Regions from separate parts of the Rhizobium sp. K102 genome, predicted to be linked through region 2. Evidence: predicted binding sites of a transcription regulator. Region 2 holds the regulator's gene; the other holds the start of a gene.
What was found. The regulator LexA, encoded in region 2, represses DNA repair genes until DNA is damaged. The targets are predictions, from matches to a motif close to TGTTCNNNNTGTGTTCNG.

Region 1: the regulator LexA is predicted to act here: its motif matches at 3,270-3,287, upstream of MHI61_RS24415 (helicase-related protein).

What each region holds. Positions count from the first base shown of each region.
Region 1 is NZ_CP092436.1:3,744,286-3,753,305, forward strand. Features, by position in the region: gene MHI61_RS24415 (helicase-related protein) at 1-3,109, opposite strand, end outside; gene MHI61_RS24420 (DUF3309 family protein) at 3,915-4,070, shown strand; gene MHI61_RS24425 (YMGG-like glycine zipper-containing protein) at 4,097-4,357, shown strand; gene MHI61_RS24430 (beta-ketoacyl-ACP reductase) at 4,524-5,249, opposite strand; gene MHI61_RS24435 (acetyl-CoA C-acetyltransferase) at 5,321-6,502, opposite strand; gene phaR (polyhydroxyalkanoate synthesis repressor PhaR) at 6,741-7,316, shown strand; gene MHI61_RS24445 (hypothetical protein) at 7,311-7,718, opposite strand; gene rpmF (50S ribosomal protein L32) at 7,866-8,051, opposite strand; gene MHI61_RS24455 (glutathione S-transferase family protein) at 8,207-8,854, opposite strand; partial or broken gene MHI61_RS24460 (DUF1868 domain-containing protein) at 8,868-9,020, opposite strand, start outside.
Region 2 is NZ_CP092436.1:1,582,566-1,591,585, reverse strand. Features, by position in the region: gene lpxA (acyl-ACP--UDP-N-acetylglucosamine O-acyltransferase) at 1-109, shown strand, start outside; gene MHI61_RS13685 (LpxI family protein) at 113-994, shown strand; gene lpxB (lipid-A-disaccharide synthase) at 991-2,160, shown strand; gene gltA (citrate synthase) at 2,195-3,484, opposite strand; gene MHI61_RS13670 (ComEC/Rec2 family competence protein) at 3,775-6,207, shown strand; gene lexA (transcriptional repressor LexA) at 6,188-6,907, opposite strand; gene MHI61_RS13660 (VOC family protein) at 7,102-7,998, shown strand; gene kdsA (3-deoxy-8-phosphooctulonate synthase) at 7,995-8,840, shown strand; gene eno (phosphopyruvate hydratase) at 8,978-9,020, shown strand, end outside.

The sequences.
Region 1 (9,020 bases), 2.2 Mb from region 2:
CGCGATTGTTGTTGCGATCGTTACGGTCATTGCGATCGTTGCGCTCGCCGCGATCCTTGCGATCGCCACGGTCCTGCCGGTCGCCGCGCGACTGGTCCTTGCGCTCGCCGCCCCTTGCCTGCTGCGGCCGGCCATCGCGACCGCCGTCCTTGCCGCGGTTGTTGCGGTTGTTGTCGCGTCCGTCGCCGCCGCGATTGCCCTCGCCGCCTTCACCGCCGCCCGGACGGCGATTGCGCTCGCCGCGCTCCTGGTTCTGCCCGCGATCGTGGCCCTGGCCGCCGCGGCGTTCGCCATGACCACGCGCCTGGCGATGATTATCGTTACGGCCGCCGAGGCGCCACAGAAGAACCGGCTTCGGTTCCGCCGGTTCGCCAGCCTCCCCGGAAGCAGCGGCCGCGTCGCCGGCAGCCGAAGCCTCCGCCGAGGCGGATGTTTCGACCGCTTCGGCCGCAGGGTTGCCTTGGAGTGCTTCTGCCGCGGGCGCGTCGGCTGTGGCCAAGGCCGCCTCGGCTGGGGATGGCTCGGAAGCAGTCTCCTCCGCCGCCGCGTCGGCGTCGTCATGATCGGCTTTTTCCACCGTCTCTTCCGCGGAGGTTTCCGCAGCGGCGGCAGGCGCCGAAGCGGCGTCCTGCACGGCAAGATGAGCCGAGGCCTCTTCCGCCTTCACGGCATCGGCGCGATAGCCGAGACCCTTGAGGATTTCTTCCATGTCTTCGAGCGTCGCGCCGAGGATCGACAGCATCGCCGTCGTCGTCGTGAAGCGGCGGCCGTCATAGGCGCCCTCCGGACGGTTGTTCTGACCGGGTTTCCACTGCAGCAGCGGACGGATGATATCGGCAAGCCGCTCAAGAATGTCGATTCGCACGGCGCGCTTGCCGAGGAAACGGAAGCCGGCGAGCTTGTAGAACATCCGCTCGTAGCTCGGATCAGTCACGACGGAGGTTCGGCCGGCGGCCAGCACGGGAATAAGGTCACCGTAACCCGGCTTGTCGAGACCGTCGTTCTTCAACGCCCAGAGCAGCGTGATCAGTTCGGCCGGCGCCGGCTTCAGAAGTGCCGGCACGAAGATATGGTAGGCGCCGAAACGCACGCCGTAGCGACGCATGGAGGCGCGGGCCTCCTGATCCAGCGACTTCACCTCCTCGGTCACGTCACGACGGAAGAGCACGCCGAGATTTTCGACGAGCTGGAAGGCCAGCCCCTTGGCCAGCCCCTGCAGGTCCTCGGCGCGCGACAGATCGTCGAGCGGCTTCAGCACCGTGCTGATATGATGATTGACGAAGCGCTCGATGCGGGCGGCGACGTGATCGCGGGCATTGCCCGTCAACTGTTCGTCGGCCAGCAGGATCACCCGCGGGCGCATGACGTGATCGCTGCCCGAAAGCCGCGCCACCGGGTCGCCGAGCCAGCGGATCAACCCGTCCGAGCCGATCGCCAGATCGCTATTGCCGGCGGCATGCATCCGCGCCGCTCTGGCTTCGAATTCGAGCGCGAGCGCCTTCTGTGACGCAGCCTGAACCGCCTTGGCATCCGGTCCGTCCGTTCCCGCCACCGGCGTGAAACGGAATCCGCTTAACTGCCCTACATGATGTCCTTCAACGAAGACATCGCCATTCACACTGATTTCAGCTTCCAGCATCGCATTCTCTCTCAGGCGCTTCATGAGCACAGATGTCCTGCGATCAACAAAGCGTTTCGTCAACCTTTCATGTAACGCATCGGACAATCGATCTTCGATTTCCCGCGTCTTTTCCTGCCAATGTGTCGGATCAGCCAGCCAGCCGGGCCGATTCGAAACATAGGTCCAGGTCCTTATCTGCGCGATTCGCGCCGAAAGCGTGTCAATTTCCCCATCTGTCCGATCGGAGCGATGAACCTGCTCCGCCAGAAACTGCTCGTTCACCGTGCCATAGCGGACGAGATCGGAAAAGAGGGTCGAGATAAGATCGGCATGTTGTGCCGGAGTGATACGCCGGTAGTCGGGAAGTGCGCAAGCCTCCCAGAGTTTTTCGACGCGGGCCGGCCGATCGGCGAGATCGATGACCTCGGGATAGCGCGAAAGCTGTTCGAGCGCCTGCTGGTCGACCGCGGGCAGTGCTCGCGTCAGCCCCGCCACGCGCGGTCCCGCCTCGAGGCTGGCGCGCAGCGCTTGGATCGAGGAAAAGTCCATCTCGGTCGTGCGCCACTGCAAGACTTTGACACTGTCGAATTCATGGCCTTCGATGCGCTGCACCAATTCTTCTTCGAAGGGCGAGACCTGGCCGGTGACGCCGAAGGTTCCGTCGCGGACGTGCCGCCCGGCGCGGCCGGCGATCTGGCCGAGTTCACCCGGATTGAGGTTGCGGAACTGGTAGCCGTCGAATTTTCTGTCCTGGGCGAAAGCGACGTGATCGACATCGAGATTGAGGCCCATGCCGATCGCATCGGTCGCCACCAGATATTCGACGTCGCCCGCCTGATAAAGCGCGACCTGCGCATTGCGGGTGCGCGGGCTGAGCGCGCCCAGCACGACCGCCGCACCGCCGCGCTGCCGGCGGATGAGCTCGGCTATGGCATAGACCTCGTCGGCCGAAAAAGCGACGATGGCGGAGCGCTGCGGCAGCCGGGTGATCTTCTTCTGCCCGGCATAGAAAAGATGCGAAAGCCGCGGTCGCTCGACGATGGTGATACCGGGCAGGAGCTGCTGCAGGATCGGCCGTATCGTTGCCGCGCCGAGCAGCAGCGTCTCCTCACGGCCGCGAAGGTGCAGGATGCGGTCGGTGAAGATATGGCCGCGCTCGAGATCGCCGGCGAGCTGCACCTCGTCGATCGCGACGAAGGCGGCCTTGGTGTCGCGCGGCATCGCTTCGACGGTACAGACGGAAAAACGTGCGTTGGCCGGCGAAATCTTTTCCTCACCGGTGACCAGCGCCACGTTCTGCACGCCGACCTTCTCCACCACCCGCGTATAGACCTCGCGCGCCAGCAGCCGGAGCGGCAGGCCGATCACGCCGGTCCCGTGCGCAACCATGCGCTCGATGGCATAATGGGTCTTACCGGTATTGGTTGGTCCGAGCATCGCGGTCACACCGCGCCCGCTCAGAATCATCGGCTGCGAAGTCAGAGTCATGGTCCATGCAAATGAGGCAGGCGGCCCCAGGAAAACTGTCGCCTCGCGACGGAGGCATAGAACACATGGACAGCTGCCGCCGCAAACGCAAGGGCAGATTTTAAAATGCTTCCGCGATTACGACCTTTGCGAGTCATCGGGAACGCCTGCATTTCCGATTCGGAACAGCGTGAGAACGAATCAGCGACGAATCGCTGACTCCCGCTGATTCAGCTTTTGTTCACGGCTAAGTATTGATTTTGAATCACTTTTTCCCACTAGATGCTGAATCGCGAGACTCTGTCCCGTTCGCATTTCCGTCGCCTTGCCGGCTGTCTGCCGCGCGCTTTTTGCCGAGCGAAATTCCACCCAAATTAACCCTCGACCAAATCCGGAACGAATCGGAGACGAATCGCCGACCGAACCGCTTTCACCTTTCGTTCATGGCGAGATCTGGTGCCGCCGCCCTATGCCGCCGCTAGATGCAGGGAGGCGACAGATCCTCATGTCTCACCGTTCGGGCGGGCGTTAACCTTTTGACGACCAAATTCACACAGTCTTAACCCGGAAACCGCTTGCGCGATCGGATCGATCAAAAACGGAACGAATCACCGACGAATCGGAGACATTGCGACTTTCCCGCTTTGTTCATCGCAACATATTGTATTTAAACGTCTTTTTAACCATATCGACAACTTTCCGGGAAAGACGGATCGCAAACCATGAATCGCGTCGCATCACAATTCGCGCGCTCAACCGGGAACAAAAATCGCCAATGCGTGTTTCTTGTCCATTCAGATTGCGGATGAAATGAAGGAAATACACCATGCTTGGCACGATACTTCTCGTTATCCTCATTCTGCTCTTGATCGGAGCCCTGCCGAATTGGGGTTATAGCCGTGGCTGGGGCTATGGACCTTCCGGCGGTTTGGGGCTAGTTCTCGTCATTATCATTATCCTTGTACTAATGGGCCGCATCTAAAGCCCGACAACCTGGGGAGTTACGACATGATGAAGAAGATAGTTCTCGTTGGCGCGCTTGTAGGCGCTCTCGCATCCTGCACGGCGACCGAGCAGGGCACGGCAATCGGCGCCGGCACCGGTGCGGTCATCGGCGGCGCGGTCACCAACAGCTGGGGTGGTGCCGCTGTCGGCGCCGTGGCCGGCGGTCTGACCGGCGCTCTGATCGGCCAGTCGGTCGAACGCCGCGGCTACTGCATCTATCGCGACCGCTACGGCCGCCGCTACGAGGCCCGCTGCCGCTACTGACCGGCAAGCTCATATCGGACTTCCCAACGGGCGCTTCGGCGCCCGTTTTTCTTTGCGGCCGCCAACGGTGGCATGCCGGACAGAAAAGGAGCGCATCCAGTCGGATGCGCTCCTTTTTCAGTCTACGCGATCATTTCGAAATCGATTCCGATGCTCGCAGAATGAGCTAGACGAAGAACTGTCCGCCATTGGCCGTCAGCGTCGAGCCGGTAATGAAGCCGGCATCGTCGGAGACGAGGAAGGTGACGCAACGGGCGATCTCTTCCGGCTCGCCGAGACGGCCGACGGGAATCTGGGGAATGATGCGTTCGTTCAGCACTTTCTCCGGCACGGCAAGCACCATTTCCGTTCCGATGTAACCGGGGCAGATGGCGTTGACCGTGATGTTTTTCGCTGCCCCTTCCTGGGCAAGCGCCTTGGTGAAACCGAGATCGCCGGCCTTGGCGGCCGAATAGTTCGCCTGGCCCATCTGGCCCTTCTGGCCGTTGATCGATGAGATGTTGACGATGCGCCCGAAGCTGCGGTCGCGCATGCCTGTCCAGACCTGATGGGTCATGTTGAACAGGCCGGTGAGGTTGGTATTGATCACCTCGTGCCACTGCTGCGGCGTCATCTTGTGGAACATTGCATCGCGGGTGATGCCTGCATTGTTGACGAGAATCTCGACCGGTCCGATCTCGCTTTCAACCGTGGCGATCCCTTCACCGCAGGCGGCGTAGTCCGAAACGTCCCACTTGAATACGGCAACGCCGGTGACCTCGTGGAAGGCTCTGGCCTTCTCGTCATTGCCGGCATAAGTCGCCGCAACCCTGTATCCGGCGTTTTTCAGGGCCATGGATATGGCTGCGCCGATGCCGCGTGTACCTCCGGTGACCAGAGCCACTCTGCTCATGTTCCGCTCCCCTTGTGTTTTCGCCCGCGTTTGGCGGGATTTCAATCAATGACGGATCGTATCGTATGCTATTAAAATGCCTCGAAGCACATTGCGACGCCCATGCCGCCGCCGATGCAAAGCGTGGCCAGGCCCTTCTTCGCGCCGCGGCGCTTCATTTCGAACAACAGCGTGTTGAGAACACGCGCGCCGGAAGCGCCGATCGGATGGCCGATCGCAATCGCCCCGCCATTGACGTTGACGATGGCCGGATCCCATCCGAGATCCTTGGTGACGGCGCAGGCTTGCGCCGCAAAAGCCTCGTTGGCTTCGACGAGATCGAGATCGCCGACCGACCAGCCGGCCTTTTCGAGCGCCTTGCGGGACGCCGGGATCGGGCCGGTGCCCATGATCGAAGGATCGACGCCCGCCGTTGCCCAGGAAACGATGCGGGCGAGCGGCTGGATGCCGCGGCGGACCGCTTCGGTTTCGCTCATCAGCACCGCGGCGGCGGCGCCGTCGTTGAGGCCGGAGGCATTTGCAGCCGTCACCGTGCCGTCCTTGTCGAAGGCCGGACGCAGCTTGCCCATCGCCTCCAGCGTGGCGCCGTGACGGATATATTCGTCGGCATCGATGGTCACGTCGCCCTTACGCGTCTGGATGACATAGGGGATGATCTCATCGGTAAAGCGGCCGGCTTTCTGGGCGGCCTCCGCCTTGTTCTGCGAAGCGACGGCGAACTGATCCTGCTCGTCGCGCGAAAGCTGCCATTGGCGCGCAATATTCTCGGCGGTGATGCCCATGTGGTAACCATGGAAGGCATCGGTCAGGCCGTCCTTGATCATCGTGTCGACCATCTTCGCGTCGCCCATCTTGACGCCGCCGCGCAAATGCACGGCATGCGGCGCCATCGACATGGATTCCTGGCCGCCGGCAACGATGATCCTGGCATCGCCGGTGGCGATCTGCTGCATGCCGAGCGCGACGGCACGCAGGCCGGAGCCGCAGAGCTGGTTGACGCCCCAGGCCGTCGCTTCCTTGGGAATACCGGCCTTGATCGCCGCCTGGCGGGCCGGGTTCTGGCCTTCGCCTGCGGCCAGCACCTGGCCGAGGATCACCTCGTCGACTTCGCCGGCGTCGACGCCGGCGCGCGCGAGCGCACCCTTGATGACCGCCGCGCCGAGTTCATGGGCGGGGACCGTTGCGAAAGCGCCGTTGAACGAACCGACTGCGGTTCGACCTGCGTTGGCGATGACGACGGATGAATTGCTCATGGGGAGGCTCCTCGTTTTTCGTCCCACTTACATAAGGGGAAACTGGCAAAGCTTTGAGCACAAGTCAAACGCGAAGACCGGCCGTCGGCATTTTTCGGCGGCGGCCAGTAAAGCCATTTCGTATGATCTGTTAAAGGTTTGCCGCATCGCACAAAGAGATTGTCACCGGCCTTCTTTTGCGTTTACAGTCTGAAGTGGAGGAACATCCATAAATCAGACGGGGGTTCAGGAGACTGATATGGCGAAGAATGAGGGTCAGATAGTCATCAAGAAATACGCCAATCGCCGCCTGTACAATACAGGCACCAGCACCTATGTGACGCTGGAAGATCTGGCGGAGATGGTGAAGAGGGGCGAGGATTTTACCGTCCAGGATGCAAAAAGCGGAGATGACATCACCCATTCGGTGCTGACCCAGATCATCTTCGAACAGGAATCGAAGACCGGCAACACACTGCTCCCGATCTCCTTCCTGCGCCAGCTCATCACCTATTACGGTGACCAGATGCAGATGGTCGTGCCGAGCTTTCTCGAACATTCGATGCGCGCCTTCAGCGAACAGCAGGCGCAGATGCGCGAGCAGGTGAACCGCGCCTTTGGTGAAACGCCGCTCGGCAAGAACCTGCAATTGCCGATGCAGATGGTCGAGGACCAGGTTCGCCGCAATACGGAGCTGTTTCAGCAGGCAATGCAGATGTTCTCGCCTTTCATGAACCCGCCGGCTGCCAAGGAAAGCCGCAAGGCCGAGGCCAAGGATATCGACGAGCTGAAGGAACAGCTCCGCGCCCTTCAGAACAAGCTCGATAACCTATAAGCCGATCGAGACATCCCGCCCGGCGCTTCGGATCGAAACGGCAAAACCGCCGATCACATCGATTAGAGCGATCGTCATCAGTATGAAGAATACCTGCGTCGCAGCGTCCTGGACGAGCAGAAACTCGACCAGGAAGGCGATGAACACCAGCATCGACAAGATGTGGTTGATGAGGTTGCCGGGGCCGGTTCTGGTTGCCTTCAGGATTTCGAAGAAGAGCACGACGAGCGCTATGACGATGAAGAGATCACCGAGCGCCATGCTCCAGATCGCGCCCGAGAGCATCGACAGCACAATGATGTCGTGCTGCAGCGCTGCAATGCCGCCGTCGCCCATCAGGCCGAGCATCGCCAGGTTGTAGAGAATAAACGGGATAATCATCAGCGGCATGGCGGCTATCATCGGCAATCTCTCCTTGGCGACCGGAAGAATACTGCCGTAAACCGTTGCCCCACCGCAAGTCATTGCAAATATTATATCGCCGAAATGCAAAAGGCCGGCGTGACGCCGGCCTCTGAAACTTTCGAGCGGACAAGCCGGATCGGAAAATTATGCGCTTTCCTTCGGCGTCAGGACCTGGCGGCCACGATACATGCCGGTCTTCAGGTCGATGTGATGCGGGCGGCGCAGTTCGCCGGAATTCTTGTCTTCGACATAGGTCGGAGCCTTCAGCGCATCAGCCGAACGGCGCATGCCGCGCTTGGACGGGCTCGTTTTTCTCTTCGGTACAGCCATTTCTCTTACTCCACTTGCGGGCAAAACATTCCCACGGCCAGACTGGCGGCCGAAACGGACATGTCGCGATTTCGGAAATTTTGCGCGCTTATACATGCAAGGGGCGGCCTTGACCAGTCCCCATGAATATTTTTTGCGAGGCGACGATTCCTGCCTCAGACTTCGTCTTCCGCCACGATCCAACGTTCGGCGCGGGCCGCCTCTTCCCATTTGCGCCAGGCCGGATGCGCCTTCATCGTCGTCATATAGGCGAGCGTGTCGTCCCGATCGACGAGGTCATAAATGTCGAACCGGTTGACGACAGGCGCAAACATCGCATCCGCACCGCTGAAGGCACCGAAGAGAAACGGTCCGCCGGATTTCTGCAGAAGGTCGCGCCAGATCGTCTCGATACGGCTGATATCGGCGGCGACACCATCCGGCAAGACGATCCTGGCCTTCGGCCGGCGGATATTCATCGGGCAGGCGCCGCGCAGGGCCCGGAAGCTCGACAGCATCTCCATCGAAACCGAACGGGCGAGCGCCCGCGCAGCGCGATCCCTCGGCAGAAGGCCGGCTTCGGGATAAAGCTCGGCAGCATATTCGATGATCGCCAGCGATTCCCAGATCTTCAATGCGCCGTGCTGCAGGACCGGCACATTGCCGCTTGGCGAGATGGCCTTGATGTCGGGATTGCCGCCGGGATAGTCGAAGGGGATCAGGATTTCCTCGAAATCAACACCGGCGCCGGTCAGCGCCATCCATGGCCGGAACGACCAGGAGGAATAGTTTTTGTTGGCGATGTAGAGCGTCGGTCTGTCCATGGGCTTCTCCTATTCAGGCGTCGAAATCAAAGATCAGCAGTTCTTGGAAATGATTCATGTCCTCGTAGACGCAGAATGCCGGCGGCATCAGCTCGAAAACAGGGATTTTACGGCGAATATCCTCGACCACCTCGTCAAGCATCGCCTGCCAGCGCGGCAAGGCTTC
Region 2 (9,020 bases):
CATCCGCGAGGAATATGCCGATTGCGCAGAGGTGATGCAGATCCTGGATTTCATCGCCGCCGATAGCGACCGCGCCCTGTCCTCGCCGACCCGAGGTCAGAAGGGCTAGCCCGTGGCTTTATCAGGCGACACCGCGGCGGGCCGGCTGGCGATCATCGCCGGCGGCGGCCTTCTGCCTTCCTACGTCGCGGAAGCCGCACGCGCAGCAGGCGAAAATCCTGTTATCGTCGCCCTCAAGGACGAAAGCGACCGGCGTTGGGAAGGCTACGACCACGCCATTGTCGGCATCGGCGATTTCGCCGCCCTCGATAGTCTTCTCAACCGTTATGGCATCGGCCGCGTGGTGATGTCTGGCAGCGTGCGCCGCCGGCCGGAATGGCGTGAGGTGCGCCCGACGCTGCGCATTCTGATGAAGGTGCCGGCCGCGATCCGCACCCTGCTCTCCGGCGGCGACGATACGGTCCTGCAGATGGTGATCCGGCTGATCGAGGGAAATGGCCGGCGCGTCGTCGGCGCTCATGAGATCGCTCCCGACCTGCTGGCTTCCGTCGGTCCGCTTGGCGCCGTGGCACCCGGCGATGAAGATCAGCGCGATATCAGCCGTGCTGCCGAAGCCGCCGAGACGCTCGGCCGGCTGGATATTGGGCAGGGCGCCGTCAGCATCGGCGGGCGGGTTGTCGCGCTGGAAGGCCTTGAGGGCACCGATGAGATGCTCGACCGCGTCGCCGGCCTCAGAGCCGCCGGCCGCATCTCGACGCGCCGCCGCGGCGTGCTCGTCAAGCTCTGCAAGCCGCAGCAGGACATTCGCGCCGACCTACCGGCGATCGGCGTTTCCACGGTGCTGAACGCCGGTAAAGCCGGCCTTGCCGGTATCGCCGTCGAAGCCGGCCGCTCGCTGGTGCTCGATCGTGCTGCCGTCATCCGCGCCGCCGACGAGGCGGGGCTTTTCGTCTGCGGCATTGATCGCGGCCTGCCGGAATGGGGGCTGGAATGACCGGCGCGCCGCTGAAGATTGCCGTCATTGCCGGTGAGGTGTCGGGCGATCTCCTCGGCGCCGACCTCATCGCCGCGCTGAAGCGGATCCATGGCGGACCGGTGGAACTTGTCGGTGTCGGCGGCGAGGGTCTGCAGGCGGAGGGCTTGCGATCCCTGTTCGATTTTTCCGAACTGTCGATCATGGGAATCACCCAGGTGCTGAGCCGGCTGCCGAAGCTGTTTGGCCTGATCCGCCGGACAACGGCTGAAATCATCGCCGCAAGGCCTGACATCCTGCTCATCATCGACAGCCCGGATTTCACCCATCGCGTGGCAAAGCGCGTCCGCACGGCGCTGCCGGATTTGCCTGTCGTCGATTATGTCTGCCCGAGCGTCTGGGCCTGGAAGGAATATCGCGCCAACCGCATGCTTGCCTATGTCGATCACGTGCTCGCTGTCCTGCCTTTCGAACCGGCGACGATGCAGCGCCTCAACGGCCCGGCAACGACCTATGTGGGGCATCGCCTGACCGCCGACCCTGCGCTCCTGGAGACCCGACGCCTGCGCGCGGGAAGACGGCCCGGCAACGGCACAATCCTGCTTCTGCCCGGCTCACGCTCCTCGGAAATCCAGAAGCTTCTGCCGCATTTCGAGGTGGCGGCGAGCGAACTTGTCGCCCGCAACGGGCCGATGCGCTTTATCCTGCCGACGATGCGACACAAGGAAGGGCTTGTGCGCGAATTGACGGCGAAATGGGCGATAACGCCGGAGATCGTAGTCGGCGCGGAAGCAAAGTGGAAGGCTTTCGTCGAAGCCGACGCTGCCATGGCGGCATCCGGAACCGTTATTCTCGAGCTGGCGCTCGCCGACGTTCCCGTCGTCTCCGCCTATAAGGTCGACTGGATCATGCGGCTGCTGACATCGGGTATCAAGACCTGGACAGGGGCGCTGCCAAACCTGATTGCCGATTACGCGGTTGTGCCGGAATATCTGAACGATATCGTTCGTGGGGCAAGTCTCGCACGCTGGATGGAAAGGCTGTCGGCCGACACCTACCAGTTGAGGGCGATGAAGGAAGGCTATGAGCTGATCTGGCAGCGCATGCAGACCGAAAAGCCGCCGGGCGAATATGCTGCCGAAATCCTTCTCGAGGTGCTGAAAAAGAAAAAACCCGGTCGTTTCTGACCGGGTTTTCGTTTGAGCCGATTGGTCCGCGCGATCAGCGCTTCGAAACCGGGATGTAGTCGCGCTTAGGTTCGCCGACATAGAGCTGGCGCGGACGGCCGATGCGCTGTTCCGGATCCTCGATCATCTCATTCCACTGCGCGATCCAGCCGACGGTGCGGGCGAGCGCGAAGAGCACGGTGAACATGGTCGTGGGGAAGCCCAGCGCCTTCAGCGTGATGCCGGAATAGAAGTCGATGTTCGGATAGAGCTTCTTCTCGATGAAATATTCGTCGGTGAGCGCGATGCGCTCGAGCTCCATCGCCACTTCGAGCAGCGGATCGTCCTTGATGCCAAGTTCGCCGAGCACTTCATGCGTCGTCTTCTGCATGATCTTGGCACGCGGATCGTAGTTCTTGTAGACGCGGTGGCCGAAGCCCATCAGGCGGAACGGATCGTTCTTGTCCTTGGCGCGGGCGATATATTCCGGAATGTGATCGACAGTGCCGATCTCGTTCAGCATGTTGAGTGCTGCTTCGTTGGCGCCGCCATGCGCGGGGCCCCACAGGCAGGCGATGCCGGCCGCGATGCAGGCGAAGGGGTTAGCGCCCGACGAACCGGCGAGACGGACGGTCGAGGTCGAGGCGTTCTGCTCGTGATCGGCATGCAGGATGAAGATGCGGTCCATGGCGCGGGCAAGCACCGGGTTGACCACATATTCCTCGCACGGAACGGCAAAGCACATGCGCAGGAAGTTCGACGCATAGTCGAGGTCGTTTTTCGGGTAAACGAAGGGTTGGCCGATATGGTACTTATAAGCCATGGCGGCCAGCGTCGGCATCTTGGCGATCATCCGCAGGCTGGCGACCATGCGCTGGTGCGGATCGGTGATGTCGGTCGAGTCGTGATAGAAGGCAGAAAGCGCGCCGACGCAGCCGCACATGACGGCCATCGGATGCGCATCGCGGCGGAAGCCGGTGAAGAAGCGGCTCATCTGCTCATGCACCATGGTGTGATGCGTGACGCGATAGTCGAAGTCCTTCTTCTGCGCTGCCGTCGGCAGTTCGCCGTAAAGCAGGAGGTAGCAGACCTCGAGGAAGTCCCCATGTTCGGCGAGCTGCTCGATCGGGTAGCCGCGGTGCAGCAGAACGCCCTCATCGCCATCGATGTAGGTGATTTTGGATTCACAGGATGCGGTCGAGGTGAAACCCGGATCGTACGTGAAGGAGGCGGTGTTCTTGTAGAGAGCACCGATATCGATGACGCTCGGGCCGATCGTGCCGCTTTTGACGGCGAGGTCGACTGATTTATCACCGATTTTTATTGTTGCGCTTTGATCCGTCATGCTGATCCTCCGAAATGTCGGTGGCGCCACAAAAGCGCCATAGGGGTTAAGCGTCCTTTGCGATAGCTATATGATCGCGAGGCTAATGCCAAGTTACCGTGACGCCATTTTGTGCATTGCGGCATCACCTTTTAGGCACTGCAGCGATGAGCAGCACGCATAGCGGAAGCCGATGATTCGACTGATCTTTTCGCGCTCGCAATTTTCGACCGTATTTCAATCGATTATTCTTGCCGGATGAGCTCGGAGGTTGCATTCTGGACCCAGGGTAAGGTCATATCGGGCGGCGCATGCAGGAATTGACGACAGTCGAATTGCGGCCGCAAGCAGGCGTCGGCCTTGCCGATCCCGTCGCGTTTCCGGCTCCTGCCGTGGGATCGCGGCCGGTAACAACGCAGTCTGCGATGCCATTGCACCACCGGCTAACGACCGCGGTCGCACAATTGCTGCGCGCTGGCGGCCGTTTGCTCAGCGAGGAGGCCGATCACGGCCGCCTGCTCCTGTTCTCGCCGGTCTTCCTCGGCGCCGGCGCGGCATTCTGGTTTCTTGCTGCAACGGATTTTCCGCTCCTTCCATCGTTGCTCTGCCTGTCGGTGCTGATGTTTGCGGTGCTCGTCGCCGGCCGCAGCCGGCCGGTCTTGTGGGCAACGCTTATGGCGCTTGCCCTCGTGGTATGCGGCATGCTCTGCGCGCAGCTCGAAAGCTGGCGGGCCTCGACCGTCATCCTCGATTCATCAGTGACGACGACGGTGACCGGCCGCGTCGAGCGGCGCGAAGGCGACGATCGCGGGCGGTGGCGCTATGTTCTTGCCGTCACCGGCACCGAGGCGCCACAGGTGAAACGGCCGCCGAGGCGCATAACCGTGATCGCCCGCGGCGCCGATGCGCCCTTCGAGATCGGTGACGTCATCACCGGCCGAGCACGGTTGACGCCGCCGGCGGGGCCGGCGCTTCCCGCGCTCAACGACTTTTCCTTCGGTGCCTATTTCGATGGCATCGGGGCCAACGGCTTCTTCTACGGTGCGCCTGAGAAAGTCGACTCGCAGGCCGGCCCGCAGCCTGCGAGATCGACGTCCGAAGCTCTGCTCGAATGGCTTTACCAGTTGCGCAGCGGCATCGGCGATCGCATACGCTCGATTCTGCCCGGCGACACGGGCGCTTTTGCCGCTGCTCTGGTGACCGACGAGCGGCGCGCCATCTCGAAGGAAACGACGGAGGCGCTGCGCCAGTCCGGCCTTGCTCATATCGTGGCGATCTCGGGCCTTAACATGGCGTTGTCAGCCGGCATCTTCTTCGTCGGTTTTCGAATGCTGCTCAGCCTCGTTCCCGGTGTCGCTCAAGCCTATCCGACAAAGAAGATCGCTGCTGCCGGCGCACTCGTCGCCGTCACAGCCTACTTCCTGATCTCAGGATTCGGGGTTTCGGCCGAACGCGCCTTCATTATGATGGCGATCATGCTGATTGCCGTCTTCTTCGACCGGCCGTCGATCAGCCTACGCAATGTCGTTCTCTCGGCGCTCATCATCATCGCCATTTCACCCTCCGAAGTCTTGGGTCCGAGCTTCCAGATGTCCTTTGCCGCGACTTTGGCACTGGTATCGGGCTATCAGCTGTGGAAGGACCGGCGCGTCCGGGAGAACGCGTTGCTGAAGCTGCCGGTGCTGCGGCCGGTCGTGGCGGTCGCCGGTTTCTTCGGCGGCGTCTTCCTGACCTCGCTGATCGGCGGATTTTCCACGGCGCTGTTTGCGGTCGAGCATTTTCATCGCCTGACCGCTTATGGCCTGCCGGCAAACCTTGCGACAATGCCGATCATCTCCTTCATCGTCATGCCGGCCGGACTGCTGGCGATGTTGCTCATGCCGTTCGGTCTGGACGCTCCGCTCTGGAAGGTGGTCGGCTTCGGCCTCGATCTGGTGATTGCGGTCGCCAAGACGGTGTCCGGCTGGGGCGGCGATATCGACCTCGGCCGCTTGCCCGCCTGGTATTTCGCGGTCGCCGTGGCAGGCTTTCTGCTGCTGACGCTGCTCCGCACCCGGTTGCGCCATGCCGGCACATCGATCCTCGCCGTCTCGACGCTCATCGTGCTCACTCTGCCGGGGTCCCGGCCACCGGATCTGGTAATATCCGAGGATGGTGGTCTGGTCGCGCTTGTCGCGACGGCGGCACTGGCTTCCAACCGCGAAAATCCGCCGGATTTCATCTTCGGCCAGTGGCAGAGAGCGCTGGTCCTGCCGGCGCACTACCCGCCGAAGATTCTGGATGGCCCTGCCATCCCGCCACCGGGTGAGGACCGCCGCGTCAGGCTGTCCCGCGACCAGCAGAATGACGCGAGGACGGCAATGGTGGCCGCTGCAGCCGGCGGTGAGGTAAATCGATTTTCCTGCGTCAAGAAGGCCTGGTGCATAGCCAGGCTCGGCAATGGCCATGTCGTCGCCGTCATCGACAATGCCGCCTATCTCGGCCCGGCCTGCGACGCCGGCGAGATTGTCGTGACCGCGGTGCGCCTGCGTTTCGACCGCTGCCGCTCGGGTGCGACGCTATTCACCGGCGAGACGCTGCGCAGGACCGGTTCCGTCGAACTGCGTTTTGCGCAGACGGGATTCGAGGTCGCAACCGCATTCGATGTTTTGTCGCGTCCATGGATGCGCCATCGCGCCTATGATTGGCGCAAAGACAGTTTTACCGAATCCGGCCCGTCCGCTGTCAGTGATAACGGCGAATGAGGCCGACCAGCTTGCCCTGCACCTTGACCCGGTCAGGCCCGAAAATACGGGTCTCGTAAGCCGGGTTGGCGGCTTCGAGGGCGATCGAGGCACCTTTGCGGCGAAAGCGCTTGAGCGTCGCTTCCTCGTCGTCCACCAGCGCAACGACGATATCGCCGGGACTTGCGGTGCTGCCGTTGCGGATAATCACCGTGTCGCCGTCGAAGATTCCGGCGTCGATCATCGAATCGCCCTTGACCTCCAGCGCATAATGCTCGCCCGAGCCGAGCATATCCGCGGGAACGACGATGTCGTGCGTGTTGTTCTGGATCGCCGAGATCGGAACGCCGGCGGCGATCCGGCCCATGACTGGCACGGACACAGTGTTGCCGTTGTCGGCGATCGGCTTTGCGGGGGCGGGGGCGGCGACCGGCTGGGGCTTGCCGAGGCTGCCTTCAATAACGCTCGGTGAAAAACCGCGGCGCGGCTGAAGACTGGGGCTATAGGCCTCCGGCAGCTTGATCACTTCCAGGGCCCGGGCCCGGTTCGGTAGGCGGCGAATGAAACCACGTTCCTCCAGCGCCGTGATCAGGCGATGAATGCCGGATTTCGAGGCGAGATCCAGGGCATCCTTCATCTCGTCGAAAGAGGGCGGAACGCCGGATTCCTTCATGCGCTCATGAATGAAAAGGAGAAGCTCCTGTTGTTTGCGCGTGAGCATCGACGTCAGACCCCGTGATTGAAACAAATCCAGAACGGACACTATATGTTCCATATGTGTTCCGCAAGTAGCTAAATTTCCGTAAAACTTCGCACCAACTCGTCGAGATTTTTATTTTCATTCGCCGGATTGGCGCACATGTCTTGCATTGGGGTGGTGCTGTCGCACATCTCTGGCGTGTCAGGAGGGATATCATGATCGCACATTCCGCCAAACCGCACCCGCTGGATCATGTCGTACTGCCCGTCGTCAATATCGACCTGGCGCGCGAAAGGCTCGGCAAGCTCGGCTTTACCGTCGCCGCCGATGCGCGCCATCCGTTCGGAACGGAAAATGCCTGCGTTTTTTTCGCCGACAAGACCTATATCGAGCCGCTCGGCGTGGCGAGTGTCGAGGAGAGCGAGACAGCGGCCCGCCAGGGCAATGTCTTCATCGCCCGCAATCGCGCCTTCCGCTTCCGCTGCGGCGAGGAGGGACTTTCGGCGTTGGCCTTTCTCACCGAGGATGCCGGCCTCGATCATCGGCGATTCGTGGGCAACGGCGCGAGTGGCGGCGAGATGTTGCAGTTCAGCCGGCCGATGCGGATGCCGGACGGTTCGGAAAGCGTCGGCAGCTTCAAACTGGCCTTTTCAGGAGATCTGCGCGCGCCCGACTTCTTTCTCTTCACCTGTCAGCGCATCAATTCGTTCCCGGCCGGTCGTGCCGCCCTGGAGACGCATGCCAATGGCGTGACCGGCATTGCCGAGATCGCGCTTTGTTCGCCGGAGCCGGCTGCGTTTGCCGCCTTCGTTGGTCTTGCGGTCGGGCAGACGGTGGTGGAGAAAACCGGTTTCGGCATGAAGATCGCGGCATCCAATGCCAAGATCAGCCTGATGACGCCGGAAGGGCTGGAGGCCTATTTCGAGCTTGTCGTTTCCGCCGCCGATCGTGGCCTGCGCGGTCAGGCAATCCTCTTCACCGTCACCGATCTTGCCGTGACAGAAGCGCATTTGGCTGCTAACGGAGTGACATACACACGCAAGAACAATCGCATTCTGGTGAAGCCCACGCCCGGGCAGGGCGCGCTTTTTGCCTTCGAGGAACCACGATGAGCACTGATACCAATTCCGAAGTCAAGATCGGCGAGGGCGCAGGCCAGGTCACCTTTTCCAACACCGGCCGCCTGTCGCTGATTGCCGGCCCCTGCCAGATGGAAAGCCGCGACCACGCCTTCATGATGGCCGGCACGCTGAAGGAGCTCTGCGCAAAGCTCGGCATCGGCCTCGTCTACAAGAGCTCTTTCGACAAGGCGAACCGCACGTCGCTTTCGGCCGAGCGCGGCATTGGCCTTGAAAAGGGCATGGAGGTCTTCGCCGACCTGAAGAAGGAGTTCGGCTTTCCGGTCTTGACCGACGTCCACACCGCCGAACAATGCGCCGAGGTGGTGGAGGTGATCGACGTTCTGCAGATCCCCGCCTTCCTCTGCCGTCAGACCGATCTTCTGATCGCCGCCGCTCGGACCGGCCGCGTCGTCAACGTCAAGAAAGGCCAGTTCCTCGCCCCCTGGGATATGAAGAACGTCCTGAAGAAGCTCAATGCCAGCGGCAATCCGAACGTGCTGCTGTGCGAGCGCGGCGCTTCCTTCGGCTACAATACGCTGGTTTCCGACATGCGCTCGCTGCCTATCATGGCGGCGATGGGCGCGCCCGTCATTTTCGATGCGACCCATTCCGTCGCCCAGCCGGGCGGGCAGGGCGAATCCTCGGGCGGTCAGCGCGAATTCGTTGAAACGCTGGCGCGGGCAGCCGTGGCGACGGGAATTGCCGGCGTCTTCCTCGAAACCCACCAGGACCCTGACAACGCGCCGTCCGACGGCCCGAACATGGTTTATCTCAAGGATATGCCGCGCTTGCTTGAGAAGCTGCTTGCCTTCGACGCGGTCGCCAAGGCTTGATGTTCAACAGGCTGACTTGATCGTGGTTTAGGCCACGTCAGACGCCTCGCAGGCGGGGAATTGCGGCATTGTAATTTGCACGCCTTCGATTATGACAGGCTTCGAACGATTGATCACCCACCGAGCAGGAAGAACCCATGACTGCAATCACCGATATCATCGCCCGCGAGATCCTCGATA